One region of the Micromonospora sp. ANENR4 genome, then DNA from elsewhere that is predicted to be linked to it. Evidence: riboswitches for the same ligand, from Rfam matches in the RefSeq annotation. Region 1 holds a riboswitch; each other region holds the start of a gene.
The links. A riboswitch is a leader RNA that binds a small molecule or an ion and turns the genes downstream of it on or off. The one in region 1 is predicted to bind cobalamin.

Region 1 (4,267 bases):
GCCCGGCCTGGACCGGGCCCTACGGCGGGATCTGCGAGCGGAACTCGCCCGGTGCCGCCGGGCGCTGGCCGTCTGACCCGGCCCGGCCGGGGAACCGGCGCTCATCGTGCCCCTCCCCCCGGCCCCGGCCGGGGGGAGGGGAGCGGGTTCAGCAGCCCTGGCGGCGGCTGTAGATCTGGTGGCGCTGACCGGCCCATCCGATGTAGCCGACCGCCTCGACGCAGTAGTTCGCCGTGCCGGTGACGGCGACCGGGCCGGCGTAATAGCTGAAGTCACCGGAATTGGTGTCCGCGCCGCCCGACCGGGTGCAGTGCGCGCCCTCGCCCGACCGCTCCGCGCAGCGGTAGATCTGCACGAAGGTGGGCGCCGACTTCCCGTACGCCGCGCCGCGGTGGTAGAAGCAGGCGCTGTTGGTGCCGCCGTTGCTGCTGTTGTAGTAGATCACCAGCTCACCGAGCCCGGACGACTGCACCTGGCTGTAGGTGATGGTCCCCGAGCAGGAGCCGGCCGCTTGGGCGGCGGGGGCGCCGACAGTCAGGCCCGCCGCGACGGTCACCAGCGCGGTCAGCGCCGAAAGCATGCGTCTCATGAACCACCCAATCCACAGTCGACTGTTCCGGAGTGGATCTTAATCAACCGGTGACCTTCACCGTGGCCCCGATCCATAGCCAACCACCTATTGACAAACAATATTAACAATTGGACCCTGCTGAGAGAGCGCTCTCCCGTCCCCCCTGTCTCCAGCGAGGTGTCGCCATGCGTCTCCGAAGAAGGCTGCTCGCCGCCGCGTCCGCCCTGCTCGCCGGGCTCACCGGCGCCGTCGTCGCCACGCCCGCCCAAGCGGTCGGACCGGCGTTGCTACCGGTCACCGTCACCAACACCACCGGCCGCAGCGACCCGGTCTACCTCTACGTCATCGGCGTCCAGCTGTCCTCCGGCCGGCTCGGCTACGTCACCTCCGGCGGTGCCTTCGTGCCGTGGACCGGCGGGCAGATCCCGCCGTCGCCCGCGCCGGACGTCTCCATACCGGGCCCCGGCAACGGCGGCAGCACCACGATCCAGTTCCCCCGCGGCTTCTCCGGCCGGGCCTACTTCTCCCTCGGGCAGAAGCTGACGTTCTTCCTCACCCCGGACGGACTGGTGCAGCCCGCGCCCTGGGCGGCCGGTGACGCGAACCGCGACATCCTGTTCGACTGGAGCGAGTTCACCTACAACGACTCCGGGCTGTGGCTCAACAGCTCCCAGGTCGACATGTTCGCGATCCCGCACGCGGTCACCGTGACCGGCGCCAACGGCGTCACCAAGCGCACCGGCGACGTGGTGGCCAACGGACGCAACGCGGTCATCGACGGGATCCGGGCGCAGCCGGGCTGGGCCGGCACCGTCCACACCCGCTCCGACGGGACCGTGCTGCGCGTCCTGGCTCCGGGCAAGGCGGCCGGGGCCGGCCTGCTCAGCACCACGTACCTGGACTCGTACATCGCGTCCGCGTGGAACGCGTACACCACGAAGACCCTGACCGTGGCGCCCTTCGCCGACCAGCCGGCCATCCGGTACTACGGCCGTACCTCGGGCAACACCATGACCTTCACAGACGGCAGCGGCCAGGTCGTCGCCTCCTTCAACCGGCCCTCCTCGGCCAGCGTCTGGGGCTGCGACGGCGACCTGCCCGCGCCGAACGACCAGGTGGTCGGCCCGATCTCGCGTACGCTCTGCGCCGCCCTCAACCGCGGCACACTCGGGACCATCGACACCCAGCCCAGCACGAACGCCGCCGACTTCTACCGCAGCAACCCCACCAACCAGTACGCCCGCCTGATCCACGCCAACATGACCGACGGCCGGGCGTACGCGTTCGCCTTCGACGACGTCGGCGGATTCGAGTCGCTGGTGCACGACGGCGACCCCCGTTCGGCCGGACTGATCCTCAGCCCGTTCACCGGCGGTGGCGGCGGCACCCCGGCCACCGGGGTGCCAGTGGTCAGCAACTGGAACAACAAGTGCATCGACGTGCCGAGCTCCAACTTCGTCGACCGCGCGCCGCTGCAGATGTGGAACTGCAACAACACCAGCGCGCAGAAGTGGACGTTCAGCGGCACGGCGCTCAAGAGCCAGAACAACAAGTGCATGGACATCGACGCCGGCTCCACCGCGAACGGGGCGGCGGTGCAGCTCTACACCTGCAACGGCACCGGCGCCCAGCAGTTCACCCTGAACGCGGCCGGAGACCTGGTCAACCTCCAGGCCGGAAAGTGCGTCGACATCAAGGACTGGAACGGCGGCGACGGCGCGAGGCTCCAGCTCTGGGACTGCGGGGGCACGGCCAACCAGAAGTGGCGCAAGGGCTGACCGGCCCTGCGACGAGGGCGGGGGCCGACCGCGAGTCGCTCCCGCCACCCGCCGCGACGGCTTGCCGTCCCGCAGGGCGGACGCGCCGGCCACGTCGGCTCACCGCCCCATACGATGAACAACGGTGCTGGTTCGCCGTGCCCGTGACGGGTGTGGCGTCGTAAGAGGGAACCCGGTGTGAGTCCGGGACTGCCCCGCAGCGGTGAGTGGGAACGACAGCCGTCATCGAAGCACTGGACCGTGAGGTCTGGGAAGCGACGGCCAGTAGGTGACCGGGTGGATCCGGTCGCGCCCGCGAGTCCGAAGACCTGCCCGCACCGCGTGCACCGTCCGGTGTGCGCCGCCGACGGTCGCTCGGGACGGCCGGTGCGGAAGCCGGTACGCCGCCTGTACCTCTTCCCTCCCTGCCCCGATCGGCCTCGTGTGCTTCGAGGGAAGGGATCTCCATGAGTACCGCATTCGGTCAGAGCACCGTGCTGGGCTATCCGCGTATCGGGGGCAACCGGCAACTCAAGAAGGCCGTCGAGGCCTACTGGGCGGGCCGGATCGACGCCGAGGAGTTGGCGGCGACCTCTGCCGCGCTACGGGCGAAGGTCTGGCGGACGCTGCGCGACGCGCGCCTGGACGCGATCCCGTCCAACACGTTCTCCTACTATGACCACGTGCTGGACACGGCCGTCGCCGTCGGCGCGATCCCGCACCGGTTCGCCCGGCCCGGCCTCGGCGATCTCGGCACCTACTTCGCCATGGCCCGGGGCGTCGATGCCGAGCCGGCGCTCGAACTGACGAAGTGGTTCGACACCAACTACCACTATCTGGTTCCCGAGATCGGCTCCGACACCGCCTTCGCGGCGAATCCCGACAAGGCGCTGCGCGAGTACCGTGAGGCCCGCGAGCTGGGAATCGACAGCCGGCCGGTGCTGGTCGGGCCGGCCACATTCCTGCTGCTGGCCAAGCCCACCGAGGCGCGCGGCGAACCGTTCGACCGGTTGACCGACCTGGTCGACGTGTACGCCGACATCCTGCGATCCCTCGCCGCGGCGGGCGTGCGATGGGTGCAGCTGGATGAGCCCGCCTACGTCGCCGACCGGAGCACCGCCGAGATCGACGCGCTGCGGGAGGCGTACACCCGGCTCGGCGCGGTGGAACAGCGGCCGGCGATCTTCGTCGCCACCTATTTCGGCGAGCTCGGTGACGCGCTGCCCGCCCTGCTCGACACGCCGGTCGAAGCGGTCGGCGTGGATCTGGTGGCCGGGCCCGGCAACCTGCGGCGGCTGGCCGGTGCGGGACCGCTGCGCGGCAAGACGATCGTGGCCGGCCTCGTCGACGGCCGCAACGTCTGGCGTACCGACCTGCGCGCCGCCGTTGCGGCTGGTGCCGCCGTTGCCGCCCTCGCCGACCACGTCGCCGTGTCCACCTCGTGCTCGCTGCTGCACGTGCCGGAGGACCTGTCCGCCGAGACCGCCCTCGACCCGGCGTTGGTTCAGCGGCTCGCCTTCGCCCGGCAGAAGGTTGATGAGGTCGTTCGGCTCGGCCGCGCGCTGCGCAACGGCACCACGTCCCTGCCCGAGCCGCTGCCGCCCACCCCCGCCGCATGGCGCGACGACACCGTACGCGGCCGGCTCGCCGCACTGCGCGCCGGGGACCGGCGGCGCGGCGCGTACCCGGAGCGAGCGGCGGCACAGCAGGCCCGGCTGAATCTGCCGCCCTTGCCGACCACGACCATCGGATCGTTCCCGCAGACCGACGAGCTGCGCCGCGCGCGTGCCGAGCATCGAGCCGGCCGCCTCGACGACACCGCCTACACCCGGCGAATGCGCGCCGAGGTCGAGCACGTCGTCCGGCTTCAGGAGCGGCTGGGTCTGGACGTGCTCGTGCACGGCGAGCCGGAACGAAACGACATGGTCCAGTACTTCGG
Region 2 (4,267 bases), on a different contig from region 1:
CCGGGCCCGCCTCGGGCCGGACGAACTGCGGCAGGAACGCCACACTGAACAGGATCATCTTCGGGTTGAGCAGGTTCGTCAGCAGCCCGCGCCGGAACGCCCGCCCGGCGCCGCCGTCCGGGCGGTCCGCCGGGGCTCCGGGCCGGCCGGTGCCGCGCAGCGCCCGCAGGCCCAGCACGATGAGGTACGCCGCACCGGCCCACCGGATCGCGGTGAACAGCACCGGGGACGCGGCGATCAACGTGGCGAGCCCGGCCACCACGGCGGCGACGTGCACCGCTTCCCCGGCGGCGACCCCGAGCGCGGCCACCGCGCCCGCCCGCGGGCCGTACCGGGTGGCGTTCGCGAGCACGAACATCATGTCCGGCCCCGGGGTGAGCATGAGCACCACGATCGCGGCCAGGTAACCGGCGAGCGTGGCCGCCGACAGTCCGAGCACCGCTCAGCCCTCCCCGGCGCCGTCGAGCAGCGCCCGGCGCAGCGCCAGCCGGTGCTCGCGCCGGATCTGCGCCTCCCGGTAGCGCCGCCGGTCACCGTCGGTCTCGGCGTGCAGCGGCGGCACCGGCCGGGGCTGCCCGTCGTCGTCGACCGCCACCATCACCAGGTGCGCGGTCGCCACGTCCACCGGCGGCACCGCGCGGTCCCACCGGTCCGCGCTGACCTTCACCGCCACCTCCATCGAGCTGCGGCCGGCCCAGGTGATCCGGGCGTCCACGTGCACCACGTCCCCGACGCGTACCGCACGCAGGAACGCGGTCTCGTCGATGGCGGCGGTGACGGCCGGGCCGTCGGAATGGCGGGCGGCGACCACACCGGCGACCGAGTCGATCAGGTTCAGGATGCGCCCGCCGTGGACCGTGCCCATCAGGTTGGTGTGGTGCTGGTCCATGATCTGCGACAGGGTCAGGTGCGAGGCCGACGGTGGTCGGCCGGTGAGCGTGATGGTGTCGGGCACTGTGCGGTTCCGTCCTCGCAGAAGCGGACCGCCGACCGGCCGGGGTGTGCACGTCGAGGACACGCCGACGGCCCTGCGTACGACGTGTCACCCGCCCGACCCACCCGCGAGGTCGACGGCGGCGCGCACCGGTGGTACGCGCGGCGCGGGCAGGTCTTCGGACTCGCGGGCGTGACACGAGGTCGCCTACCGGCCGTCGCTTCCCAGGCCGTGGCCCAGTGCTGTTGACGGCTGTCGTTCCCACTCACCGCTGCGGGGCAGTCCCGGACTTCCACCGGGTTCCCTCTTACGACACCCGGCCGTCGCCGACCGGGTGAACCAGCGCTTCCCGCAGCGTAGCCCAGCGCCCGAGGCCGGCGGCACAGGCGTCAGGCCGGCGCCGATCCCGTCACAGCGGCAAGCGGCGCCGCGCCGAACGACACCGCGAACCGCTTGCACCAGATCGACACGCTGCGCAGGCCGTCCAGGTCCACCGACGCCGGGATGTCGTACGCCTGATCGCCGATGTTGCCCTTGAGCCGGCCCAGCTCGACCCAGCGGCCGTCGTCGAACACCTGCCAGCCGGCCCGGCCGGGCAGCACCTTCCGGTCGGTGAGCCACACCCGCAGGTCGGGCCCGTCCGAGGTGTCCAGTCCGCGCAGGAGCAGCTGACGGCGGCCGTCGGCGAGACGGACCAGCTGCGCCCGGCCGGACGTGTCGTGCTCGTGGGTGACGAAGTCACCGGCGGCGAGCACCACGTCGGCGGGCGGTGCGCCGGTCGGCGACGGGCCGGCCGCCGGTGAGCCGGTCGTGCCGGCCGGCTGCGGCTCCGCCACAGTGGGCAGCGCCTCGCGTACCTCGCGGTCGGTCACCAGCCGCCACGGCTGGAACAGGTACAGGCTCACCCCGAGGCCGGTGACGGCCGCGACGGCGAGCACCGACAACACCACACGTCTTCTGCCCATGCTCCGACGGTAGGCGCGGACCCGGCGGAAAGATCTTTCCGTCCGCTTACGGCTCGACCGCGGGCCGCCGCGCCGGGACGCCGATGGGTAGCGTCTGGCGCATGGGGCGCTACGTGCTCGTCGTCGACGACGACCGGACGGTGAGCGACGTCGTCCGGCGCTATCTGGAGCAGGACGGCTGCCGGGTCCGGCTGTCCTTCGACGGGCCGGACGCGCTCGCCGCGGCCGAGGAGGAGCCGCCCGACCTGGTGGTCCTCGACCTGATGATGCCGGGTCTCGACGGCATCGAGGTGTGCCGGCGGCTGCGGCGCCGGCTGCCCGGCCTGCCGGTCGTCATGCTCACCGCGCTCGGGGACGAGGCCGACCGGGTCGCCGGGCTGGAGGTCGGCGCGGACGACTACGTGACCAAGCCGTTCTCGCCGCGCGAACTGGTGCTGCGCATCAGGTCGGTGCTCCGGCGCGCGGCCCCGCAGGACCGGGGACCGGCAGGGACGCTGCGCGACGGCGACCTCACCGCGGACACCGGCCGCCGCGTCGCGGAGCGCGGCGGGCAGCAGCTGTCGCTGACCGTACGGGAGTTCGACCTGCTCGCGTTCCTGCTGGCGAACCCGGGACGCGCCTGGTCACGGGCCGAGCTGCTGGACCGCGTGTGGGGCTGGCGGTTCGGCGACCAGTCCACAGTCACCGTTCACGTCCGGCGGCTGCGGGAGAAGATCGAGGACCACCCGGCGCAGCCGCGCCGCATCGTCACCGTGTGGGGCGTCGGTTACCGGTACGAGCCGTCGGAGGCGTCCCGGTGAACGAACTGATGGTCATCGGGCTCTACGCCCTGCTCGCCGGCGCTGCCGTCGGCGCGCTCGGCGTCGGCGCGTTGCGGCTGGTGCGCCACCGGTCGATCCTCGCGCACATCGCGGTGCTGCTCGCGGTCACCATCGCCTCGGTGACGGCGGGCGTCACCGCCGTCGCCCAGGCCATGTTCCTGTCCGCGCACGACCTCCAGGTCGTCCTCGTCACTGTCGCGGCGTCCGCGGCGCTCAGCCTGGCCGTCGGGGTGGCGTTCGCCCGCCGCCTCGCCCAGGCGGCGGTCTGGGCCGACCAGGCCCGGCAGCGGGAGCGGCAGCTGGAGGCCGGCCGCCGCGAGCTTGTCGCATGGGTCTCCCATGATCTGCGTACGCCGCTGGCCGGGCTGCGGGCGATGGCGGAGGCGCTGGAGGACCGGGTGGTCGAGGAGCCGGCGGCGGTGGCCGAGTACCACCGCCGGATCCGGGTCGAGACGGACCGGATGACACGCCTGGTCGACGACCTGTTCGAGCTGTCCCGGATCACCGCCGGAGCGCTGCGGCCCGCGCTGTCCCCGGTGCCGCTCGGCGACGTGGTCTCCGACGCGATCGCCGCCACCGCGCCGCTGGCCGCCGACCGGCGGGTCCGGGTGCTCGCCCCGGAGACCGGCTGGCCGACCGTCCGTGCCGCCGAGGCCGAACTCGCCCGCGTCGTGACGAACCTGCTCGTCAACTCGGTGCGGTACACGCCACCGGACGGCACTGTGCGCATCGACGCCGGGCGGGACGACGACGACGCGTGGCTCGCCGTCTCCGACACCTGCGGCGGCATTCCCGAGGCGGACCTGCCCCGGGTGTTCGACGTGGCGTTCCGGGGCACCCGCGCCCGTACCCCCGCACCGGCCGGCGCCGACGAGTCGGCGCCGGCCGGCGGCGGGCTGGGTCTGGCGATCGTGCGCGGACTGGTCGAGGCGCACGGCGGGCGGGTGCACGCGCACAACGTGACCGGCGGGTGCCGGTTCGTGGTCCGCCTGCCGGCGGTCTGACCGCCCGGCTCACCGGGGCGGGCCGGTCGCCGCCGGCGGCGGGTGCGGCGGGCCGGTCAGGCGGCGTCCGGGGGACCGGTCTCCACCAGGCGTCCGTCCGCCAGGCGCAGCCAGCGGCCCACGTCGATCGCGGCGAGGAACCGCTCGTCGTGGCTGACCACCAGCAACGCGCCCCGGTAGGCGTGCAGCGCGCTCTCCAACTGGCCGACGCTGACCAGGTCGAGGTTGTTCGTCGGCTCGTCGAGCAGCAGGAGCTGCGGGGCCGGTTCGGCGCCCAGCACGCACGCGAGTGTGGCGCGCAGCCGCTCCCCGCCGGAGAGCACACCGACCGGAAGGTGCGCGCGCGGGCCGCGGAACAGGAAGCGGGCGAGCAGGTTCATCCGCTGCGCGTCCGGGGCCTGCGGCGCGAACGCGGCCAGGTTCTCCGCCACGGTACGGTCCAGATCCAGCAGGTCCAGCCGCTGCGACAGGTACGCGATCCGGCCGTCCGCGCGGGTGATCCGGCCGCTCTCCGGCTCCAGGTCGCCGTCGATCAGCCGCAGC
Region 3 (4,267 bases), on a different contig from region 1:
GCGCTCGGCGTCCGGCTGGCCGTCGGCTGACGTGCCGGGCGGCGCGGAGCCGGAGGGCCGGCCGCCCGGCTCAGCCGGCACGCGCTGCCGTCTCCCGGGATGCCGGCACGACCGGCGTCCCGGACGCGGGCGGCCGCTCGCGGTCCAGGTGCAGGCGCAGCAACACCCAGCCCAGCGACACGGCGCCGATGAACACGTACGCGGGCTGGGTGCCGAACGTGTCCCAGCAGGTGTGCAGCGTGACGGCGGCGGCGAAGGTGAGCAGGAATGCCGCCAGCTTCCGGCCGCCGGGCGCGGCGGCGAACGTGAACAGCGCGGCGGCGGTCAGCCCGGTCCAGGCCAGGTGCGCGGCGGGCGCGGTGAGACCGCGCACCAGCAGCGTCCGCTCGACCGCGCCGAGGTTGCCCTCCGACCCGACGAAGACGGCGAACGCGTACCCCACGGTCTCCAGCGCGGCGAACCCGGCGCCGGAGGCCACGCCGATCACCAGGCCCTGCGCCGGGGACGGGTGCCGCCGCCACAGCAGCAGGATGCCGGCCGGCACGATCAGCTTGGCGGTCTCCTCGGCCAGGCCGACGAGCGCCATCGGCAGGACGCCGAGGCGGTGCAGCGTGCCGTACTCCAGCCAGCCGGCGGCGACCACGCCGACCACGCCGCCGAGGAGCGCGGCGACGCCGACGACGGAGCCGGGGACCGGGCGGCGGGCCGGCCGTCCCTGGGCGAAGGCCAGGAACGTGGCGGGCGCGACGCACGCGCCGAGCACGATCAGCGCCGGTACGAACGTGACGGTCCCGGTGCCGGCCAGTGTCTCCAGCACCAGCAGGTGAAGCCCGACGCCGACGAACAGGACCGCCACCCACGCCCAGCGGCGCCCGGTATTCCCCATACGCCGAGTATCGCGCCCGCCGGGTCGCGCCGGAATCGGGGGTAGGCACTGTGGACAGTGAGATCATTCCGACACGCCGACACGACATCTGGTGTTGCACACAAGCCCTCACCGCCATATATGGTGGTGCCGCAGCTGGTTCGGCCGAGCCCTCCGGGGCGGGGCCGAGGCAAGAGGGAACCCGGTGGGAATCCGGGACTGCCCCGCAGCGGTGAGTGGGAACGACAGCCGTCAACAGCACTGGGCCACCGGCCTGGGAAGCGACGGCCGGTAGGCGACCGGCGACCCCGGTCGGGCCCGCGAGTCCGAAGACCTGCCAGCGCGCCGTACGCCTCCGCGTACGGCGGCCGGAGGTCGCGCGGGACGACCGACGCCAGCAGCCGGGCCGGCCGCGCCGTGCCCGTTGGCGTCTCCCGCCGTCTCCAGACGGTGACAGCGAGGAGAGGTCATGACTGTCGTGCAGGAGAGTCCCCCGTCCGCCACCGGCGGGTCCGAGGCCCGCCGGCCGGCGATGCGGGTACGCAAGCGGGACGGCGACACCGAGCCGGTGGACGTCGGCAAGATCGTCCGGGCGGTCGAGCGCTGGGTCGCCGACCTGGACGAGGTGGACCCGCTGCGGGTGGCCACCAAGACGATCAGCGGGCTCTACGACGGGGCGACGACCGCCGAGCTGGACCGGTTGTCGATCCAGACCGCGGCGGAGCTGATCGGCGAGGAGCCGCAGTACTCGAAGCTGGCAGCAAGGCTGCTGGCCGCGTACGTGGACAAGGAGGTCCGCGGTCAGGGCGTGGCGAGCTTCAGCCAGTCGATCGCGTACGCGCACGGGCTGGGCCTGATCGGCGACGAGACGGCCGCGTTCGTGGCCCGGCACGCCCGCAAGCTCGACGACGCCGTGGACCCGGACGCCGACAGGCGGTTCGAGTACTTCGGACTGCGCACGGTGGCCGACCGCTACCTGCTGCGGCACCCGCAGTCGCGGCTGGTGGTGGAGACGCCGCAGTACTGGCTGCTGCGGGTGGCCTGCGGGCTGTCCCGCACCCCCGGCGAGGCGGTCGGCTTCTACCGGCTGATGTCCAGCCTCGCGTACCTGCCCAGCTCCCCCACGCTGTTCAACTCCGGCACCCGGCACACCCAGATGTCGTCGTGCTTCCTGGTCGACTCGCCGCGCGACGAGCTGGACTCGATCTACGAGCGGTACCACCAGGTGGCGAAGCTGTCGAAGTTCTCCGGCGGCATCGGCATCGCCTGGTCGCGGGTGCGCGGCCGGGGCGCGCTGATCCGGGGCACGAACGGCCGGTCCAACGGCATCGTGCCGTTCCTCAAGACGCTCGACGCCGGGGTGGCAGCGGTCAACCAGGGCGGCCGGCGCAAGGGCGCGGCCTGCGTCTATCTGGAGCCGTGGCACCCGGACGTGGAGGAGTTCCTGGAGCTGCGGGACAACACCGGCGAGGAGTCCCGGCGGACGCACAACCTCAACCTGGCCAACTGGATCCCGGACGAGTTCATGCGGCGGGTCGAGGCCGACGGCGAGTGGTCGCTCGTCGACCCGTCGGACGCCCCGGAGCTGCCCGACCTGTACGGCGAGGCGTTCGACGCCGCGTACCGGGCGGCCGAGAAGAACGCGGTGCGCACGGTGAAGGCCCGGGACCTGTACGGGCGGATGATGCGCACGCTCGCGCAGACCGGAAACGGCTGGATGACGTTCAAGGACGCCGCGAACCGGCTGTCCAACCAGACCGGTGAGCCGGGCAACGTGATCCACCTGTCCAACCTGTGCACGGAGATCCTGGAGGTCAACGACGACACCGAGACCGCGGTGTGCAACCTCGGCTCGGTGAACCTCGGCGCACACGTCACCGCCGACGGGGTGGACTGGGAGCGGCTGCGCGCCACGGTACGCACCGCTGTGGTGTTCCTCGACCGGGTGATCGACATCAACTACTACCCGGCCGAGCAGGCGGCGGCGTCCAACCCGCGCTGGCGGCCGGTCGGGCTCGGGCTGATGGGCCTGCAGGACGCGTTCTTCACGCTGCGCCTGCCGTTCGACTCCGCCGAGGCGAAGGAACTGTCCACCCGGGTGCAGGAGGAGATCCTGCTGACCGCGCTGGAGACCTCCGCCGGGCTGGCCGAGCGGTTCGGGCCGCATCCGGCGTACCCGCAGACCCGGGCCGCGAAGGGTGACCTGCACCCGGACCTGTGGGGCGCGGAGCCGGCGCAGGCCGGACGGTGGGCGGCGCTGCGCGAGCGGATCGCCGCACACGGGCTGCGCAACTCGCTGCTGGTGGCGATCGCGCCGACCGCCACCATCGCCTCCATCGCCGGCTGCTACGAGTGCGTGGAGCCGCAGGTGTCCAACCTGTTCAAGCGCGAGACCATGTCCGGGGAGTTCCTCCAGGTCAACACGTACCTGGTGCGGGAGCTGAAGGCGCGCGGGCTGTGGACGCCGCAGGTCCGCGACCGGATCAAGCGGGCCGAGGGCTCGGTGCAGGACATCGCCGAGCTGCCCGCGCCGGTGCGGGAGCTGTTCCGCACCGCCTGGGAGCTGCCGCAGCGGGCGCTGATCGACCTGGCCGCCGCGCGGGCGCCGTTCGTCGACCAGTCCCAGTCGCTGAACCTGTTCCTGAGCGCGCCGACCATCGGCAAGTTGTCCTCGATGTACCTGTACGCCTGGAAGGCCGGGCTGAAGACCACCTACTACCTGCGTTCCCGTCCCGCCACCCGCATCCAGCAGGCCACCGTCGCGCCGGCGCTCGCCCCGGTCTCCGGCGTGGTCTCCTCCGTGAGCGACGACGAGGCGCTGGCCTGTTCCCTGGAGAACCCCGAGAGCTGCGAGGCATGCCAGTGACCACCACCGCACCGACCCGGCACATGCTGCTCGACCCCGGCATGGACCTGACCCTGCGACCGATGCGCTACCCGCGCTTCTTCGACCGGTTCAAGGACGCGATCAAGAACACCTGGACGGTCGAGGAGGTGGACCTGCACTCGGACCTCGCCGACCTGGCGAAGCTGTCCCCCGCCGAACGGCACCTGGTGTCGCGGCTGGTGGCGTTCTTCGCGACCGGCGACACCATCGTCGCCAACAACCTGGTGCTCAACCTCTACCAGCACGTCAACTCCCCCGAGGGCCGGCTCTACCTGTCCCGGCAGCTGTTCGAGGAGGCGGTGCACGTCCAGTTCTACCTGAACCTGCTGGACACGTACGTGCCGGACGAGAAGGAACGGTTCGCCGCGTTCGCGGCGGTGGAGAACATCCCGTCGATCGCCCGCAAGGCCGAGTTCTGCTTCCGGTGGATCGACTCCGTCTTCGAGCTGCGGGAACTGCGGACCCGGGCGGACCGGCGGGCGTTCCTGCTCAACCTGATCTGCTTCGCCGCGTGC

Region 2: another riboswitch for cobalamin. It lies ahead of IRY44_RS08855 (acyl-CoA thioesterase); the one in region 1 lies ahead of metE (5-methyltetrahydropteroyltriglutamate--homocysteine S-methyltransferase).
Region 3: another riboswitch for cobalamin. It lies ahead of IRY44_RS08840 (ribonucleoside-diphosphate reductase subunit alpha); the one in region 1 lies ahead of metE (5-methyltetrahydropteroyltriglutamate--homocysteine S-methyltransferase).

Annotation. Positions count from the first base shown of each region.
Region 1 covers NZ_JADKYQ010000016.1:23,715-27,981, forward strand. Annotated here, with positions in the region: gene IRY44_RS31385 (tetratricopeptide repeat protein) at 1-76, shown strand, start outside; gene IRY44_RS25370 (hypothetical protein) at 149-589, opposite strand; gene IRY44_RS25375 (beta-1,3-glucanase family protein) at 757-2,349, shown strand; cobalamin riboswitch at 2,461-2,680, shown strand; gene metE (5-methyltetrahydropteroyltriglutamate--homocysteine S-methyltransferase) at 2,796-4,267, shown strand, end outside.
Region 2 covers NZ_JADKYQ010000004.1:155,269-159,535, forward strand. Annotated here, with positions in the region: gene IRY44_RS08850 (LysE family translocator) at 1-439, opposite strand, end outside; gene IRY44_RS08855 (acyl-CoA thioesterase) at 443-955, opposite strand; cobalamin riboswitch at 1,086-1,293, opposite strand; gene IRY44_RS08860 (DM13 domain-containing protein) at 1,324-1,899, opposite strand; gene IRY44_RS08865 (response regulator transcription factor) at 2,001-2,699, shown strand; gene IRY44_RS08870 (sensor histidine kinase) at 2,696-3,724, shown strand; gene IRY44_RS08875 (ABC-F family ATP-binding cassette domain-containing protein) at 3,781-4,267, opposite strand, start outside.
Region 3 covers NZ_JADKYQ010000004.1:150,847-155,113, reverse strand. Annotated here, with positions in the region: gene IRY44_RS08850 (LysE family translocator) at 1-30, shown strand, start outside; gene IRY44_RS08845 (PrsW family glutamic-type intramembrane protease) at 71-886, opposite strand; cobalamin riboswitch at 1,006-1,222, shown strand; gene IRY44_RS08840 (ribonucleoside-diphosphate reductase subunit alpha) at 1,335-3,731, shown strand; gene IRY44_RS08835 (ribonucleotide-diphosphate reductase subunit beta) at 3,722-4,267, shown strand, end outside.